Regions from separate parts of the Mesorhizobium sp. M0678 genome, predicted to be linked through region 2. Evidence: predicted binding sites of a transcription regulator. Region 2 holds the regulator's gene; each other region holds the start of a gene.
What was found. The regulator PhoB, encoded in region 2, activates phosphate uptake and scavenging genes when phosphate is short. The targets are predictions, from matches to a motif close to TGTCATNNANCTGTCAT.

Region 1 (4,830 bases), on a different contig from region 2:
GCAAAGCCGGCGCACCAGCCGGCCAATACGTCGGACGGCCAGTGGACGCCGAGATAGATGCGGCTGATGCCGACCACCACCGTCGTCAGCACCGCCAGCCCGAGTACATAGATCTTCGTTGTCCGCCCGGGCAAAAACCGCGCCGCCATGCTGCCCAGCGTCAAATATGTCACCGCCGACAGCATGGCGTGGCCGCTCGGAAACGAAAGCGATGCCACATCGGCGAGATGCGAGACCAGATCAGGGCGCGGTCGGTCGATATCGAATTTCAGCACGCTTGACAGGAGCTGGCCGCCCGCTACCGCGACGAACATGAGAAGCGCCGCGCCTGGCCTGCGGATAAGGAGCAGATAGACGATCATTGCTGCCGTGATCAGCACCAGTACGCTGGCGCTGCCGAGGCTGGTGATGTCGCGCATCGCCCCTTCCAGCCACGCCGGTCCGATCGGATTGTCGGGCTGCCCGGCCTCGCGGAAGGCAAGCAGGATTTCGGTGTCGAAGGCATGCGGCGTGGTGGCCCGCGCCAGCTCCATCAGCTCCTCGAACCCCCACAGCCCGCCGGCAATGACCAGCCCGGCAAGCAGAACCGGGAACTCCAGCCAGTTGCGCAGTCTGCTTGCAATCTTCTTCATCGGCCCGATCGCAGTTACAGCCTTTGCAGATAGGGCCCGAGCGTGATCAGCGCCACAGCTGCGATGGCAAGCACGATGCCGGTTGCCTGTAAGGCATTGACGCGCTCGCCGAAGAAGACCAGCGCCACCACATTCACCGACACCAGCTGGATCACCGCCGACAGGCTGAACGACACCGACATGCCGAATTCACGGATCAGCCTCAGCATGATCAGATTGCCCAGCGAATAGAGCGCCAACGTCAGCACAATCTTGCCGAGGCTCGGCGCCAGCCCCCACTGTTTTGCGGCCATCGCCGCCAGCAGGAAGATCACCGTCGAAACGCAGAGCTGCCCAAGTCCCCAGAAACTCACTTTTGTTCTCTCCCGATGTGTCCCTACGCGCCTGCCGCAGCTCTTGTTTCCGAAGCGACGGTCGCGGTCAAGCGGGGCCGATGTTGGATACGAAATCGCAGGTGGCAATTAGCCGGCATGTCATCAAACTGTGACCTGCCGGCGATACCGGACTGGCCAGGCAACACGCTCCAGCAATCCATCCAGCCAGAGGCAGGCCCTATGACCGAACATCGCACCCCTGACGCCCATTTCCGAACCAGCCTGCTCGAGGAAAACGACGGGCCAGGAGCCAATCTCACCGACAACCGCACCATGGGTGAGATCATCGCCGCGCGGTTCTCGCGCCGCGGCTTCCTCAAGAGCTCGCTTGCCGTCTCGGCCATAGCCGCTACCGTCAGCCCGCTGGCGCTGATCACCGCCGACAACGCCCGCGCCGCCGAAGGCTCCGCCTTCGCTTTTGACGAGCTCGAGGCCGGCATCGACGACAAGCATCACGTCGCACCCGGCTATGACGCCGATGTACTGCTGCGCTGGGGCGATCCGCTGTTCGCCGATTCGCCGGAATTCGATCCGAGAAAACAGTCGGCGGAAGCCCAGGCCAGACAATTCGGCTACAACAACGACTATGTCGGCTATATCCCGATCGACGGCTCGGCCGAGCACGGCCTGCTGGTGGTCAACCACGAATACACCAATCCGCACCTGATGTTTCCGGGCCTCGTCACCATCGTCGACGGCAAGGCCAAGCAGGCGCCCCTCAGCAAGGAACAAGTCGACGTCGAGATGACGGCGCATGGCGGCACTATCGTCGAGATACGCAAGGTATCAGGCAAATGGCAGGTCGTTCGCGACGGCAAGCTCAACCGCCGCATCACCTCCAACACCGAGATCGCGCTCTCCGGCCCGGTCGCCGGCCACGACCGCGTCAAGACCAGCGCCGATCCGACCGGCACGAAGGTCATCGGCACCGTCAACAATTGTGCTGGCGGCGTCACGCCGTGGGGCACCTATGTCATGGCCGAGGAGAACATCCACGGCTATTTCTCGGGCGAGCTGCCGCAGGGGCATAAGGAAGCCGCCAATTACAAGCGCCTCGGCATTCCCGAAGGTGCCTATGAATGGGCAGCGCATTACGACCGTTTCGACATCGGCAAGGAGCCGAACGAGCCGAACCGCTTCGGCTGGATCGTCGAGGTCGACGTCCAGGCTCCGACTTCGGCGCCGAGGAAGCGCACCGCGATGGGGCGCTTCAAGCATGAGGGCGCCGAATCGATCGTCGCCAAGGATGGCCGTGTCGTCTTCTATCTCGGCGACGACGAGCGCTTCGACTATGTGTATAAGTTCGTCACCACAGGCAAGTTCGATCCGGACAACCGCGCCGCCAACATGGATTTGCTCGACGACGGCACCTTGCATGTCGCCAAGTTCGCCGAGGACGGTTCGGTCGAATGGCTGCCGATCGTCTTCGGCCAAGGGCCGCTGACGGCGGAGAACGGCTTTGCCAGCCAGGCCGACGTGCTGATCGAGACGCGCCGCGCCGCCGACCTGCTCGGCGCCACCAAGATGGACCGTCCGGAAGACATCCAGCCCAATGCCACCAACGGCAGGGTCTATGTCATGCTGACCAACAATTCGAAGCGCAAGGCCGACCAGGTCGACGCCGCCAACCCGCGTGCCGAAAATGCCTTTGGCCACATCATCGAGATCGTCGAGGACGGCGGTGATTTCACCGCGACAAAGGGCAGGTGGGAAATCCTGCTGAAATGCGGCGATCCCGCTGTGGCCGACGTCGGCGCCACCTTCTCGACCGCAACCACCGCCAATGGCTGGTTCGGCATGCCGGATAATTGCGCGGTCGATTCGGCCGGCCGCCTCTGGGTCGCCACCGACGGCCAAGGCCCGAAAGCCACCGGCCGCACCGATGGTCTGTGGGCTGTCGATACGGAGGGGACGGCACGGGCGACATCAAAGCTGTTCTTCCGCGTGCCGATCGGCGCCGAAATGTGCGGTCCCCTGTTTGCGCCGGACGACCAGACCGCCTTCGTTGCCGTCCAGCATCCGGGCGACGGCGGCGAGGACTGGGAGGCTTTCGGCCGTCCGTCCTACTATGAGGATTTGTCGACGCGCTGGCCCGACTTCAAGCCGGACATGCCGGTGCGCCCGGCGGTCGTTGCCATCACCAGGCAAGGCGGCGGCAAGATCGCGGTCTGACACGCAGCCAGCTCTTGCATCTCGAGAAAGGATTTCGGCGACACGAAATCCTTCCTTGAGATACGGGATGCATCCATGCTGCGCATCATGCGCCGACTAATCATTCGGTGCGCTGAACCACGGCGACATTCATTGTGCTTCGCAACCTGAAGCCGATGGACTCGTATAACGCTATGGCCGCGGCGTTGCTGGCATAGGCGTGGAGATAGGGAACTTCGCCGCGCGCCACTATCCGGTTTGCCACGAATAGGGACAGCAGCTTGCCCAGGCCACCGCCGCGAAATTCCGGATGTGAGCACACCCCGCTGAGTTCGGTATAGCCAGGTTGCTTCGTGCGCTCACCGGCCATTGCCGCAAGCCTGCCCTCGATTTTCACACCCCAAAAATCGCCCAGGCTCAAGGCTTCGAGCGTGAATGGGCCAGGCTTGGTGAGCAATGCCAGGGCGAGCATCTCAGCAGCATCGTCTCGGGTCAGACGATGCACGCGCGGGTCGGAGACGATCTGCAATGGCTGCTCGGCGATCATCTGAACCCCGGCTGCGGTCGAAGTCGCGGAAAGCCCCGTGGGCAGAGCAATCGCGTCCGCTTGAAGCAGGATCACACTCTCGCCCGGGGAGACAAGGTTTTCGAGCGCCCGCAGGCTTTCCGGGTCGTCCGCGCCAGTGGCGGCGAAAGGGACGATCGACGGCCGATATCGCATGGCGAGGTTGTCACCCTCCGCGAAGGCCCGATGTCGCGTCTGAAGCGCGCTCCAGATAGGGCGGTCGAGCAGATGTCTCATTGCGCGGCACCCTCAGGCTTATTTACACGACGGTCGAGAGGGGCAGCGGCGAGGCCGTCCTCGATGGCAGCCAGCTGCTCAAGAAGCGGCCCCGAAAAACCTGCGCACAAATCCGCAACCACGTTCTCGATGCAAGGCCAGACGTCGCGCTTTGCGACATCGACCAGCCGCCGGCCGTCCCGAGTAAGCGAGACGATCCTGCGCCGCTGGTCATCGGTCGACGGACTGACCTCGAGCAGTCCCAATCCGGCCAGAAGCGAGACGCTTCGCGTTACGCCTGGCTGCGCGATGCCAAGGGATTGCGCCAGTTCCCCGACCGACAGCGGACCCAGCCTGTCGAGCGCGGCCAGCAGCGGGTATTGGCTCGCCTGAACCGGGACATCCAGCCTGTCGAGCAGGCGCTGCGCCTCCGCTTGCAGTTGCTCGCCTATACGCTTCAGCCTGCTGCCCAGGCACAGGAAGCCAAGCGATCGTATGACGTCTTCCATAGGTCAATTCATCCCAACATCGATAACATGATATATAACAATGCATGAAAAGCAAGATCGAGGCATTCAAGCGCGGGTTCCAGGCATCGGGCGCAGGCCTATGTCGCCTTCGGCAAGGAAAGGTCGATCGATAAGGCTGCTTCGCCTGGACGAGGCCCGTTCGATCAGTTGCGCAGCCGGTAGCCGGTCCTGAAGATCCAGGCGACGATCGCTATGCAGATGAGCAGGAAGACCACCGTCATGCCGAGGCTGACGCCGACCGAAACGTCGGACTTGCCGTAGAAGCTCCAGCGGAACCCACTGACCAGGTAGACCACCGGGTTGAACAGCGTCACCGTGCGCCAGATGCCGGGCAGCATGTTGATCGAATAGAAGCTGCCGCC
Region 2 (4,830 bases):
TGGCGGGAACCTACATGGCCGAGTATGGACGCTTTTCGCGCATCACCACCGTCGTCCGCTTCATCAACGACATCCTGTTGTCGGCGCCGTCGATCATCATCGGCTTGTTTGTCTATGAGCTGATGGTGCGGCCAATGGGACATTTCTCGGCCATTGCCGGCGCCGTTGCGCTTGCCATCCTGGTCATTCCGGTGGTCGTGCGCACCACTGAAGACATGCTCAACCTGGTGCCGAACGCGTTGCGTGAAGCCGGTGCCGCGATCGGCGCGCCACGCTGGGTGGTGATCCGTTCGGTCGCCTACCGCGCCGCATTGTCCGGCATCGTCACCGGCATATTGCTGGCGATAGCACGCATTTCCGGCGAGACGGCGCCGCTGCTCTTCACCGCGCTCAACAACCAGTTCTGGAGCAGCAATATCAACGCGCCGATGGCCAGCCTGCCGGTGACCATCTTCCAGTTCGCTCTCAGCCCTTACGAGGAATGGCAGCAACTGGCGTGGACCGGCGCACTCATAATCACCCTGACGGTTCTGGGCTTGAGCATCCTCGCCCGCAGCCTTACCGGACGCAGAGAGGACAGATGACACAGATGTTGTCCCCAGACATGACGATGGCCGAAACGGTCGCCGAGAAGACGAAGATCGAGGTCAAGAATCTCAACTTCTACTACGGCCAGAGCAAGGCGCTGAAGGACATCAGCCTGTCGCTGCCTGAGCGCAGTGTCACGGCCTTCATCGGCCCTTCGGGCTGCGGGAAATCGACGCTGCTGCGTGTGTTCAACCGCATCTATGAGCTCTACCCAAAACAGATGGCCGAGGGCCAGGTGCTGCTCGACGGCAAGAACATTCTCGACCGGTCGCAGGATCTCAACCTCCTCAGGACCAAGATCGGCATGGTGTTCCAGAAGCCGACGCCGTTCCCGATGTCGATCTACGAGAACATCGCCTTCGGCGTCAGGCTCTACGAGAACCTCGGCAAGTCCGAGATGGACGGCCGCGTCGAACAGGCGTTGAAGCGCGCCGCGCTGTGGAGCGAGGTCAAGGACAAGCTCAACGCCAGCGGCTTGAGCCTATCTGGCGGCCAGCAGCAGCGGCTCTGTATCGCCCGCACCGTGGCCGTGAAGCCGGAAGTCATTCTGCTCGACGAACCGGCTTCGGCCCTCGACCCGCTGTCGACTGCCAAGATCGAGGAACTGATCGACGAATTGCAAGCCGACTACACGATCGTCATCGTCACCCACAACATGCAGCAGGCGGCGCGCGTGTCGCGCCAGACCGCCTTCATGTATCTGGGTGAACTGGTCGAGTTCGACCGGACCGAGAAGATCTTCACGTCGCCCCGCGAGAAGCGCACGCAGGACTACATCACTGGCCGCTTCGGCTGAGCCGTTCCGATCATGCATATGAGGACAGGACCATGGGCGAACACACAGTCGCTTCTTTCGACGAGGATCTCGAGCAGATCAGCAAGCTGATCCGCGACATGGCCGACCTCGCCGGTTCGATGGTCGGCGGGGCGACCAAGGCCCTGTTGAATTCCGACAACGTGCTGGCGCAACGCGTCGTTTCCGACGACGCCATCATGGATGCGCGTCAACGCGAACTGGACGACCGCGCCATAACCCTGATCGCCAAACGCCAGCCGATGGCCCACGATCTTCGCCATGTGGTCGGAGCGATCCGCATGGCGGGCGACCTCGAACGCATCGGCGATCTTGCCAAGAATATCGCCAAGCGCGTGAGTGCGGTCGGCCTCAGCGCCACGCCGCGGGACCTGTCGCATTCCATCGACGCGATGGCGCAGCTGGTTCTCATCCAGGTGCAGGGTGTCATCGAGGAATATGCTGCAGGCGATGCGGCCGCGTTGGCCAAGCTGCGTGCCGCCGACGAGCGCATCGACGTCAAATACACGTCCGTGTTCCGCGAGCTCTTGACCTACATGATGGAAGATCCGCGCAACATCACCGCTTGCACGCACCTGCTGTTCTGCGCCAAGAATCTGGAGCGGATCGGCGACCATGTCACCAACATCGCCGAAAATGCGTATTATGTGCTGACCGGCGAGCAATTGCCGGTCAATCGTCCGAAGCAGGACGAAACGACAATGTCCGCACCGGTGACATGATGGGGGTGCCCAGCCGATGATCGCACCACGCATAATGGTGGTGGAGGACGAGGAGCCGTTGGGTGTGCTGCTCCGCTACAATCTCGAATCCGAAGGCTACCAGGTCGAGGTGGTGACACGCGGCGACGAAGCCGAGATCCGTTTGCAGGAGAATGTGCCCGACCTTTTGGTGCTCGACTGGATGATACCAGCGGTTTCCGGCATCGAGCTCTGTCGTCGGTTGCGGGTGCGCCCCGAAACCGAGCGGCTGCCGATCATCATGCTGACCGCGCGCGGCGAGGAGAGCGACCGGGTGCGCGGTCTTTCGACCGGCGCCGACGACTATCTGGTCAAACCGTTTTCGACACCGGAATTCATGGCCAGGGTCAAGGCGCTGCTGCGGCGCGCCAAGCCGGAAGTGCTGTCCAGCGTGCTGAAGGTAGGCGACATCGTGCTCGATCGCGAATCGCACAGGGTCTATCGCAAGAAGAGCGAAATCAGGCTCGGGCCGACCGAATTCCGGCTGCTCGAGTTCATGATGCGGCATCCGGGCCGTGTCTTCTCGCGCAGCCAGTTACTCGATAATGTCTGGGGCGAGACAATCTACATCGACGAACGCACCGTCGACGTGCATGTCGGGCGGCTGCGCAAAGCCGTCAACAACGGCCGGATGCCGGATGTCATCCGCACCATCCGCGGTGCCGGCTATGCGATCAGGGAAGATTGACCCGCCTGGTCAGGCTACGTTCTTTCTGACGCTGGGCCTCATTTGCGCGCCCGGCGCGAAAATCTCCTGGTCGACGAAGCTTAACGCCCGCATCGCGCAGCCTTCGCGGATCAGCGGCAATTCGTTCGGCTCTGTATCGAAGGAGATCGAGCCTGAATGCTGGCCGCCGGCGGTCTGGGCGATTGCCTTCCGCATGGCCGGCTCGATCAGATCGAAGGCGGCGGCACTGGCGCCGACCATCGCGACCGGTGCCGGATCGATCAGCGCGAACAGCGAGCCGAGACCGAAACCCAGCGCTTCGCCGGCCTTGCGGTAGGCCTCGCGTTCCGGCCCATCTTTCTCGCGCGCCCGGGCCGCCAGTGCTCGCATGTCGGCGTCGCTGACGTCGGCGACCGGCTCGCTGTCTTCGCTCATCTGCCTGGCGTTGCGCCAGATGGCGTAGTTGCCGGCATAGGCCTCGATGCAGCCGCGCCGCCCGCAACGGCAGAGCGCGCCGCCCGGACGATGGATCATGTGGCCAAATTCGCCGCCCGAGGAATGCGTCCCGGTGAACAGTTCGCCCTTCAGCACCAGCCCCATGCCGATGCCATGCGAAAGCAGGATGGCGATGAAGTCGTCGCGATAGCGATCCGGATTGCGCCAGCGCAAAGCCACCGCCATCATGTTGCAGTCGTTCTCCACCGTTGCCGGGATGCCGAATTCGTCCTCCAGCATGTCGGCAAAGGCGATGTCGGTCTGCGGCGTGATCGGCGACCACAGCATGGCGCGTGCAGGGGAGTCGGTAATGCCCTGAATCGCCAGGGCGATGCGGGCGACACTGCGGACGTCAAGGTCTGGATCCTGCAGCCGGCGCCGGACGATGGCCATGCATTCACGGATCAGCTCGTCGCGCGGCATGGTCAGCGTGTCCAGCCGGCGCTGTTCCTCGGCGACCACCTGTCCCGTATAGTCGATAATGGCGGCCGACAGGAAATTCAGCGACAACACCACGGTCAGCACCGCCGCCGCTTCCGGGTTGAGGGCGAGGCCGACCTGCGGACGACCGCGTTTCAACGAAACGGGCTCACTTGCCTTGCTCTCGGCGAGGATGCCTTCCCGTATCAGGTCGGAAGAGATCGCCGATATGGTCGAATGACTGAGGCCGGTGGTAGCTGCGATCTCAGTACGCGATGGCTGGCCGGCCCGGCGCACCGCCGAGATCACCATCGCCCGGTTGCGCCGGCGCAAATCGTCATGGCGGATTCCGACCGACATTGTTTTGCTTTCCTCCCGGTTGCCGCGGCCGCTCATGAACCGGAAGCCGTCGGTAATGTCCGACAAATAGTGTCGAATGCAGGCAAATAGTGTCAGATGCAGGTGGCGCTGTCATCGTTTATTCCGACGCTCGAAAAAACTCGCAGAGTCATCAAAATCCATCAGAATCGATGTTGACAGCAGCCGGAGATCGGGCCAGTATTTTTTCGAGGCTCGAAAAAATTAGAGCTTCTAAGCTGGTCTTTGAGCCAATTGGTCACGCCGTACGCGGCGCAGGGAGGATATGATGAAGAAATTCACGACCGCCATTCTGGCGGGTGTCGCCATGACGCTGGCGCTGGCGTCGGTGGCGCAGGCTAAAGACAAGGTCATCGGCGTTTCCTGGTCGAACTTCCAGGAAGAGCGCTGGAAGACAGACGAGGCCGCAATGAAGGCGGCCATCGAGGCCGCAGGCGACAAGTATATTTCCGCCGACGCACAGTCCAACCCCGGCAAGCAGCTCACCGACGTCGAGAGCCTGATCTCGCAGGGCGCCAACGCACTGATCATCCTGGCGCAGGACGCCTCGGCCATCGGGCCGGCCGTGCAGAAGGCACTGGACGAAGGCATCCCGGTCGTCGGCTATGACCGGCTGATCGAGAACAAGGACGTGTTCTATCTGACCTTCGACAACAAGGAAGTCGGCCGCATGCAGGCCCGCGAAGTCTTCAAGGTGAAGCCGGAAGGCAACTACGTCTTCATCAAGG
Region 3 (4,830 bases), on a different contig from region 2:
CGCCGCCGACAGCGGCAGGGTTCCGTCCGCGGCAATTGCGATGTCGGCGTGCAATCTATGACCGATCCAGCGCGCCTTGGCATCGACAATGCGCGCGCCCGGAACATGCTCGGCGGCATGTCGGATTTCGTCCATCACACCGGGTTCGATTCCATCCAGCATGCGGGTCAGCACCGAGCGGGCCGATTGCCAGACGATACCGAAGATCGCAATCGTGATCAGCAGACCGACGATCGGATCGGCCAAGGAAAAGCCGAACCAAACGCCGATGGCTCCGATGACCACGGCAAGGCTGGTAAGTCCATCTGTGCGGGCGTGGTAGCCGTCGGCAATCAGTGCCGCGCTGTTGATTTCGCGACCGACGCGGATACGGAACACGGCAACCGCCTCGTTGCCGAGGAAGCCGACAATACCCGCCGCAGTCAGCCAGCCCAGGTGTGTCACCACTTGTGGATTGATCAGCCTGTCGATGGCTTGGTAGGCAGCGACTACAGCGCTGAACAGGATGATGAGCACGATGATGATGCCGGCCAGATCCTCGACCCGGCCCAAGCCATAGGTGAAGATCCGCGACGGCTTGCGCCGCGCCAGCACGAACGCAATCCATAGCGGGATCGCCGTGGTCGCATCGCCGATGTTATGGATCGTATCGGCCAGCAATGCCACGCTCCCCGACAACGCAACCACGACCATCTGCAATGCCGCGGTGATGGCCAGGATCACGAACGACCATTTGATTGCCCAGATGCCCCGGTCGGTGGTGGCAATTGTCGCGTCGATGACGCCATGGCTGTGACCGTGCGGACCGTGACCGCCGTGATGATGTGCGGCGTGCGAGCCGAGCCCGAGCCATTCCAGAATGGGGGCTACGATGGAATTCATAGATATTTCGCCAGCTGCTTGAGTTCCGCCAGCGAGTTGCCGCCGGTTTCGACGCTGTCCGTCAGGCAATGCTCGATGTGATCGTTGATCAGCTCGCGCTTGGCGCTGCTGATGGCCCTTTCGACGGCATGAAGCTGCTGCGCCAGGTCAACGCAAGGGCGATGCGCCTCGATCATCGCCAGCACCGCCGCAAGGTGGCCTTGCGCGCGCTTCAGGCGCTTTATGATGGAAGGATGCGAGGCGTGGAGGTGATCTGACATGCTTGAGCGTATCCTCCCGGGGAGGATACGCGTCAAGCTCTAAGTCAGCTGTGCACCTTTCGGAGGGGCTTCACCTTGAGCATGGCTTGTTCTATGCCTTTCCCATGAAGAAGCTTGCCCGTTTTCTTGGCCTGCTGGTCGTTGCAGCAGTCCTTGCGGTGGCGCTGGGCACGCTGCTGCCGCGCCCGCTCTGGCCGGCGGCCGTTGCCGATCCGATCGGCACAAGCCACCGTATCCTGGTGCTGCAAAATCCGATCCACACCGACATCGCCATCCCGGTCGACGACGATGTGCGCCGGCGCTTCCATTTCCTGGTCGATGCCGGCATTCCAGCAGACGTGGCGGAGGTCCGCTACATCGTCTTCGGCTGGGGCGGCCGCGCCTTCTATCTGGAGACGCCGACCTGGTCGGAGCTGAAGGCGGTGCCGGTGATGAAGGCGCTGACGGTCGATGCCTCGGCAATGCATGTCGACATTTCCGTCGACATCGCCGAGCCGCATCGCGACGTCGCCGGCTTCGACATCGGCGAGGAGCGGTTTACGGCGCTGCTCGATTACATTGCGGCAAGCTTCCGGCAGGGGCCGAACGGGGCCATCCCGATCGAGAGTGCGGCCTATTCCCGCTTCGATCGGTTCTTCGAAGCCAATGGTCATTTCAACGCGCTGATCGGCTGCAACACCTGGACGGCGGCGGCATTGCGCACGGCCGGGCTGCGCACCGGCTGGTGGAATCCGCTGCCGGCCTCGCTCGGCCTGTCGATGCGGCTTTACAATTGACAAGGCGACTTAGGACCGCCGAGCGTCCTACGCCCACCAACCATAGAGCCAGTCGAGATCGGCGGCGAGCTTTTCGGGCGAGCGCATCGCCAGGAACAGGTTGCGGGCCATCGCCACCGGCCCGGCCGCATGCCAGGCGAGGCGGTTGATGGCGCCGCGGCGGGCGACCTGGGCGACGCGCGGCCGCCGCGCCTGTTCCCAGGCGGCAAGCGCCCCCTCAAGATCGGCTGTGGAGGCCGCAACGAAGCCGGCAAGCGTCGCCGCGTCCTCGATCGCCATCGCCGCGCCCTGTGCGGCAAACGGCGTCATCGCGTGCGCCGCATCGCCGATCAGCGCGATGCCTTCCGGCGTCGTCCATCGCCGCTGCTCGACGGTGTGGATCGGCCATGCCATCCACGGCGCCGCCTCGCTCGCCAGACGGACCAGCGCCGGCGCGGTACCGCGCATGGCGCTGGCGAGGCTGGCGGGGTTGGCATGCCCCGACCAGCCCTCGGCGATGCGCTCGCCCCCAGTGAAGGCGGCGAGGTTGAAGGCAGTGCCACGACTGACCGGATAGGCGACCATATGGAAGCCGGGATAGAGGAATGCAGTAACGCAATCGGGCGCACCGATCGCTGCAAAGGTTTGTCCGGCGGGGCTGTCGGCGGCCACCGTGGCGCGCCAGGCAAGCTCGCCCGAAAACCGGCTTCTCCGGAAATCGGCTGCGTTGCGGGCAAGCGTTTCTCGCACCGACGACCAGACGCCATCGGCGCCGATCAGCAGACAGCCAGCCTCGACCGTGGCGCCATCAGCCGATGCAGTGACGGTAACACCTTTCGATCCGGCTGCGATGTCGGTCACCCGCGCGCCGGCGATCAGATCGATACCGGGCTGCTCCGAAACTCGCTGCATCAGCGCTGACTGCAGATCCGCGCGGTGGGCAACGAGATAGGGCGCTCCCCAGCGCGTTTCGGCCGCCTGGCCAAGCGGTACGCGCGCCAGCTTGCGCAGCGTGGCGGCATCCTTGAGCACGACCGCCTCCGGCCGCACCGCCGTCGCCAGCAGCCGATCGAGTACGCCGAGCTGCCGTAGGATGCGCGTCGCGTTGGGTGAGAGCTGGATACCGGCGCCGGCAGCCTCGAGGTGCTGCGCCTGTTCGAACAGCTTTATCCGATAGCCGCGCTCGGCGAAGGCCAGTGCCGCGGTCAGCCCGGCGACGCCCGCCCCGGCGATGACCACCTGCCGGGACTGCGTTTCCTGCATCAGGTTTGTCGCGGAAGAATCAGGCGGCCTGGTCGATATAAAGGCAGCCCGGCGGCGCCGTTTCCAATGCCTTCAGCTTCGGCGAATAGCGATAGAGCGTCGAGCAATACGGGCAGACCTTTTCATTGTCGTCGCCCATGTCGAGAAATACATGGGGGTGGTCGAAAGGCGGATTGGCGCCGGTGCACATGAATTCCTTGACGCCGATGTCGATTGCCGGATAGCCCGCATCGTTCTGGAAATGGGGAATGGAACCGCCTGCCATCGTCGTCTCCTGATCTTGTCGATTGCATCTGGATCATAACCCGTCTCTTTGCAAGATCGATGAAATGAAACTGTCGCAAAAGCCTGTCAGAGGATAAGTTAAGCCGGTTAAGGCTATGGTCGTCGAACGGTGTGGGAAGAGCGGAAACCATGAACGAACTGAAGCCGGTGCAGAACGAATTCATCACCGTCGAGGCGGCGAGCCGCGAAGGCGGCAATCCCGACCGCTTCGTCAACCGGGAGTTTTCCTGGCTGCAATTCAACCGGCGCGTGCTCGAAGAGTCGCTGAACGCCAATCATCCGCTGCTCGAGCGTGTTCGCTTCCTGTCGATATCGGCCGCCAACCTCGACGAGTTCTTCATGGTCCGCGTTGCGGGTCTTGCCGGCCAGGTGCGCGAGGGCATCGTGCTGAAGAGCCCGGATGGGCGCACGCCCGAGCAGCAGCTTGAACAATTGCTGCGCGAGGTCGAGCGCCTGCAGGAGGACCAGCAGAAAAGCCTTTCGGCGCTGATGCTGCTGCTCGACAAGGAAGGCATCGAGAGCATCACCCGCGATGCGCTGAGCAAGGACGAGAAGATCTGGCTCGAGGACCATTTCCAGGAGCAGGTATTTCCGGTGCTGACGCCGCTGTCGATCGACCCGGCGCATCCGTTCCCGTTCATTCCCAATCTCGGTTTCTCGATGGCGTTGCAATTGCGCCACCGTAAGAACGGCGAGGAAATGAGCGCGCTTTTGCGCCTGCCGGTGGCGCTGAGGCGCTTCATCCGCTTGCCGGATCGCAAGCGCCATGTCCGCTTCATCCCGCTCGAGGAGGCGGTCGGCCTTTATATCGGCAAGCTGTTCCCGGGCTACGAGGTCAAGGGTTCCGGCACGTTCCGTATCATCCGCGACAGCGATATCGAGGTCGAGGAAGAGTCCGAGGATCTGGTGCGCCTGTTCGAGACGGCGCTGAAGCGCCGCCGCCGCGGCTCGGTTATCCGGATCGAATTCGACCGGCTGATGCCGCCCGAACTGCGCGACTTCGTCGCCGGCGAGCTTGGCGTTTCGGCAAGCCGGATCAGCGTGCTCACCGGTCCGCTGGCGCTCAGCCAGATCTCGGAGATCGTCGCCGTCGCCCGCGACGATCTGAAGTTCACGCCCTACAATCCGCGCTTCCCCGAGCGCATCCGCGAGCATGGCGGCGATTGTTTTGCGGCGATCCGCGAGAAGGACATCATCGTCCACCACCCCTACGAATCCTTCGACGTCGTGGTGCAGTTCCTGCGTCAGGCGATGGCCGATCCAGAAGTGGTAGCGATCAAGCAGACGCTCTATCGCACCTCCAACGACAGCCCGATCGTACGCGCTTTGGTCGACGCCGCCGAGGCCGGCAAGTCGGTGACAGCGCTGGTCGAGCTCAAGGCGCG
Region 4 (4,830 bases), on a different contig from region 2:
CTGACGCGACCAATCGGGGGTGGCGTCGCCCCCCGGTGCCAAAAGCAAATTGCGGTCGATAACGCGGTAGCGCTCTCGCAACTGTCCGAGGAAGCCGGTGTAATAGGGATGGCTGATGCCGGCTGTCTTCAGGATATGGTAGGGCAGGAAGGACGGGCTGACGGCGCCCAGATCCTCGGCCGGGCCGCTGCGATTCGACCAGACGATCAGCGGCGTCTGGTGGTGCAGCAGCATCTGGTCGGCCGCCTCCTTGCGCGGCGCAACATTGTCCTTCAGGAAGCCGGTCTCGACGTAGACCGGCCCAAGCGGCGGCAGATGGTCGCCGAAGAACGCGATGACGGTCGGCCGCTCGCGTTTCTTCGCCCATTCGATCAGCCGCTCGAGGCCGCGGTCCGCGTCGGAAGAGCCTTCGGCATAGCTCAACAGCGATTCACGCGCCCATTGGCTGATCGGCGCCTGCACCTTGTGGGTCGGATTGTTATAGCGATACGGCTCATACGGCCCGTGGTTCTGCAGGCTGACGGCGAAAAAGAAGACCGGCTCGGCGCTGGTATCGGCTTCGTGGATGATCTCGTCGGTCATCGCAGCGTCCGACGCGAGCGGTCCGCGCTTCTGCATGGGCGGCAACGTCTCCTCGGACTTGAAGTCGTTGAAGCCGAAATCGGCATAGACGGCCCCCCGGTTCCAGAACCAGTTAGTGCCGGGATGGATAGCGCGCGCCCGGTAGCCTTGACTTTTCAGGAAGGTCGCCAGCGAGGGAGTCGGTGTCCGCACATATTGCTGGTAGGGAATGCTGCCCGCCGGCAGGAAGGCGTTGGAAAAGCCGGTCAGGGCCTCGAACTCGATGTTGGCCGTCATGCCGCCGAACTCGGGCGAGAACATGTAACCCGTGCGCAGTGCCCGCACATTGGGGATAGGGTCGGGCGTGATGGTGACGCCGGGTAGCTTGGTCGGATCCCAGAAGGATTCGCTCATGACGACGATGATGTCGGGCTTCTCGGCGGGTACCGAAGCCGTCACCTGCGGTTTGCCGATCGCTTCGATCGCCTTGCCGGAATAGCCCGGCGGCGCCGAGACATGCGCCATCGGGACGTTCAGCGCGAAGGCGAGCGCAAAACCGTTCGAGGCATAGTTTTCCTTCTGGTCCCACATGATCGGGATGATCTGCAGCCGGTCGCGTGTCCACGAGAAAGTGGCATAGTCCATGATGGAGACGAAGAAGGCGATCAGCGGCACCGTCAGCGTCAGCCGGGCAAGGCGGCCCTTGTGGCTGAGTGCCGGAACGCGGCGGCGCCATAGCCGCCAGCCATAGACGAGCAGCGACAGCCCGCCGACGATGCCGATCGCCAGGGCAATGGCGGTTCCCGGGCGGTCGCGTACCAGAAGCGGCATCAGTGCCACGATCTGCCGGGAATAGAGGAAATCGGTCGGATAGAGCGGATCGCCGAGATACAGCGACTTCTGGTGGCCGACGAACGCCAGCGACAATGTCAGCGGCGCGACGATCATCAGGCTCTGATGACTGCGGCCGAGCACGGCGTCGAGGCCGATGAGGATCAGCGCAAAAATGATGATCGTGGTCCAGCCGGGTTTGAAAGGCTGCAGAAAGAAATCAATGGTGCCGGCAAAGTTGCCGCGCACGATCAGTTCGATGGCAAACACAAGGATGGCCGCAGCCAGCAAGCTGGTAAGGCCATAGCGGATGACAGGCCATTTGCGCGCCGGCAGATAGCCGGTCGACGGATCGCCTTCAAGAAACTGGGGCGCCGCCTCGGCTGCGCTCTGCTTGGTCTTTGCCACTTCAATAGTTCCCCGGCCCACAACAAAAGCGTCACTCGATTGTCATCGAACTGTCACGCAAAGCTTAGCGCCTGCGGCGGAAATAAGAAGAGCCAGCAAACAAATCGTGAGCGGTTTTCATCATGAGTGATCGCCAAAAAGCCTGCCGAAACAGGCACTCGGCCGATATTACGCGATCAAGGTTGGACTTGACTTGGCCGCACGCCTTGCGTCACAGGCAACGTGAACCAGCAGCTGGGAGCCGCCGATGGCCATCGCATTCACCTTTCCGGGGCAGGGCAGCCAGGCTGTCGGCATGGGCAAGGACCTCGCCGATACCTTTGTGGAATCGCGGCGGATCTTCGAGGAAGTTGACGACGCGCTCGGCGAAAACCTATCGAAGCTGATCTGGGAAGGCCCGGAAGAGACGCTGACGCTGACCGCCAACGCCCAGCCGGCGCTGATGGCGGTGTCGCTTGCCGCAATCCGGGCGCTGGAGGCGCGCGGCTTCTCCCTGAACGGCAAGGTCACCTATGTCGCCGGCCACTCGCTCGGCGAATATTCGGCACTTGCGGCCGCAGGTTTCGTTTCGGTCGCCGACGCCGCCCGGCTGTTGCGCATCCGCGGCAATGCCATGCAGGCGGCTGTGCCGGCCGGCGAGGGCGCCATGGCGGCGATCATCGGGCTGCAACAGGCCGACGTCGAAGCCGCTTGCGCAGAGGCCGCCCAGGGCGCCGCCAAAGATCCCGCACAAGCCTTGGTTTGCCAGATCGCCAATGACAATGGCGGCGGCCAGCTGGTGATCTCCGGCGCCAGGCCAGCGGTCGAACTGGCGGCGAGGCTATGCACGGAGAAGGGCGCCAAGCGGGCGCTGATGCTGCAGGTCTCAGCGCCCTTCCATTCGGCATTGATGAAGCCTGCGGCCGAGATCATGCGGGAGGCGCTGGCCGCCGTGACGAAGAGTGCGCCGGTCGTGCCGCTGGTCTCCAATGTTACGGTGACCCCGACGAGCGATCCCGACGAGATCGCCCGCCGACTCGTCGAACAGGTGATCGGGCGCGTGCGCTGGCGCGAAACGGTGGAGTGGTTCGGCAGCAACGGCGTTGCGACGCTTTACGAAGTGGGCGCCGGCAAGGTGCTGTCGGGGCTGGCCCGCCGCATCAACCGCGACATTGCCACCACTGCCATCGGATCCGCGGCGGATGTCGAGGCGGCGCTGGCGGCGCTTGCATAATCAACTGGCGATTTGACCCCGCTCCATGCGAAGGGTGTTCGCTCAGATCAGGAGGCAAGAATGTTCGAATTGACCGGCCGCAAGGCGCTCGTCACCGGCGCATCGGGAGGTATCGGCGAGGCGATCGCCCGCGTGCTGCACGGCCAGGGCGCTATCGTCGGCCTGCATGGCACACGTATCGAGAAACTGGAGGCGCTGGCCGCCGAACTGGGCGACCGGGTCAAGCTTTTCCCGGCCAATCTTTCCAACCGCGACGACGTCAAGGCGCTCGGCCAGAAGGCGGAGGCCGACCTCGAAGGCGTCGACATCCTCGTCAACAATGCCGGCATCACCAAGGACGGGTTGTTCGTACGCATGGCTGACGCCGACTGGGATAGCGTGCTCGAGGTCAACCTGACCGCCGTGTTCCGGCTGACCCGCGAGCTTACCCATCCGATGATGCGGCGCCGCCATGGCCGCATCATCAACATCACTTCAGTGGTTGGCGTCACCGGCAATCCCGGCCAGACCAACTACTGCGCCTCCAAAGCCGGTATGATCGGCTTTTCCAAATCGCTGGCGCAGGAGATCGCCACCCGCAATATCACCGTCAACTGCGTCGCCCCGGGCTTCATCGAATCGGCGATGACCGCCAAGCTCAACGACAAGCAGAAAGAGGCGATCATGGCGGCGATCCCGACCCGGCGCATGGGCACGGGCGCCGAAGTCGCCTCTGCCGTCGCCTACCTAGCTTCCAACGAGGCAGCCTACGTCACCGGCCAGACCATTCATGTGAATGGCGGCATGGCAATGATCTAACACTTGGGAAAACGCTTCATTCCGTCTTGGATGCACGGGATTTTTCGTGTAATGCCGCCCGCAACCCGGCGGTTCGGGCAAAAACCGGTCCTGTTCCGCTGCGTTTCCGGCAGGACCATCTTTCAGCTTGATTAGCGGCATTCTGCCCGCTAACGAAGACAGACAACCAAAAGACGAGGATGCCCAAATGAGTGACACCGCAGAGCGCGTCAAGAAGATCGTCATCGAGCACCTTGGCGTCGATGCCGAGAAGGTGACGGAGCAGGCGAGCTTCATCGATGATCTGGGCGCGGACAGCCTCGACACGGTCGAACTTGTCATGGCGTTCGAAGAAGAGTTCGGTGTCGAAATCCCGGACGACGCCGCCGAGACCATCCTGACTGTTGGCGATGCGGTGAAATACATCGACAAGGCCTCCGCCTGACGCTATTTGCAGTCATCACCGGGGAGGACCTGCGATGAGGCGTGTCGTCGTCACGGGCCTTGGGCTGCTTTCGCCGTTCGGCATGGGCTTCGAGCACAGCTGGAAGGAGCTTCTGACCGGCCGCAGCGCAGCCAAGCGCATCACCGAATTCGAGGTGGAAGACCTTGCCTGCAAGGTCGCCCACGTCATTCCGCGCGGTGACGGCTCCAATGCCACTTTCAATCCTGAAGCCGTTCTCGAGCCGAAGGAACTGCGCAAGATCGGCGACTTCATCCTGTACGGGATCGCGGCCGCCGACGAGGCACTCAAGGATTCCGGCTGGCAGCCGAAGACGCATGAGGAACAGTGCGCCACCGGCGTGCTGATCGGTTCGGGCATCGGCGGCATCGAAGGCATCGCCGAGAATGCGATGATCCTCAAGGAACGCGGTCCGCGCCGCATCAGCCCATTCTTCATCCCTGGCCAGATCATCAACCTCGTCTCCGGTCAGGTCTCGATTCGGCATGGGCTGAAAGGCCCAAACCATGCCGTCGTCACCGCTTGCTCGACGGGTGCGCACGCCATCGGCGACGCCGCCCGCCTGATCATCTGGGGC

Region 1: the regulator PhoB is predicted to act here: its motif matches at 1,104-1,120, upstream of NKI29_RS22785 (PhoX family protein).
Region 3: the regulator PhoB is predicted to act here: its motif matches at 3,486-3,502, upstream of NKI29_RS12535 (RNA degradosome polyphosphate kinase).
Region 4: the regulator PhoB is predicted to act here: its motif matches at 1,841-1,857, upstream of NKI29_RS06625 (LTA synthase family protein).

The regions. Positions count from the first base shown of each region.
Region 1 covers NZ_JAMYPT010000014.1:23,363-28,192, forward strand. The annotation lists gene NKI29_RS22775 (phosphatase PAP2 family protein) at 1-632, opposite strand, end outside; gene NKI29_RS22780 (hypothetical protein) at 647-985, opposite strand; gene NKI29_RS22785 (PhoX family protein) at 1,187-3,178, shown strand; gene NKI29_RS22790 (GNAT family N-acetyltransferase) at 3,279-3,959, opposite strand; gene NKI29_RS22795 (MarR family winged helix-turn-helix transcriptional regulator) at 3,956-4,447, opposite strand; gene NKI29_RS22800 (ABC transporter permease) at 4,612-4,830, opposite strand, start outside.
Region 2 covers NZ_JAMYPT010000010.1:25,288-30,117, forward strand. The annotation lists gene pstA (phosphate ABC transporter permease PstA) at 1-584, shown strand, start outside; gene pstB (phosphate ABC transporter ATP-binding protein PstB) at 581-1,384, shown strand; gene phoU (phosphate signaling complex protein PhoU) at 1,417-2,124, shown strand; gene phoB (phosphate regulon transcriptional regulator PhoB) at 2,141-2,830, shown strand; gene NKI29_RS18885 (ROK family protein) at 2,840-4,084, opposite strand; gene xylF (D-xylose ABC transporter substrate-binding protein) at 4,371-4,830, shown strand, end outside.
Region 3 covers NZ_JAMYPT010000005.1:285,632-290,461, reverse strand. The annotation lists gene NKI29_RS12560 (cation diffusion facilitator family transporter) at 1-882, opposite strand, end outside; gene NKI29_RS12555 (metal-sensing transcriptional repressor) at 879-1,142, opposite strand; gene NKI29_RS12550 (TIGR02117 family protein) at 1,247-1,918, shown strand; gene NKI29_RS12545 (FAD-dependent monooxygenase) at 1,946-3,160, opposite strand; gene NKI29_RS12540 (zinc-finger domain-containing protein) at 3,180-3,425, opposite strand; gene NKI29_RS12535 (RNA degradosome polyphosphate kinase) at 3,575-4,830, shown strand, end outside.
Region 4 covers NZ_JAMYPT010000003.1:16,467-21,296, reverse strand. The annotation lists gene NKI29_RS06625 (LTA synthase family protein) at 1-1,800, opposite strand, end outside; gene fabD (ACP S-malonyltransferase) at 2,048-3,013, shown strand; gene fabG (3-oxoacyl-[acyl-carrier-protein] reductase) at 3,074-3,811, shown strand; gene NKI29_RS06610 (acyl carrier protein) at 3,999-4,235, shown strand; gene fabF (beta-ketoacyl-ACP synthase II) at 4,270-4,830, shown strand, end outside.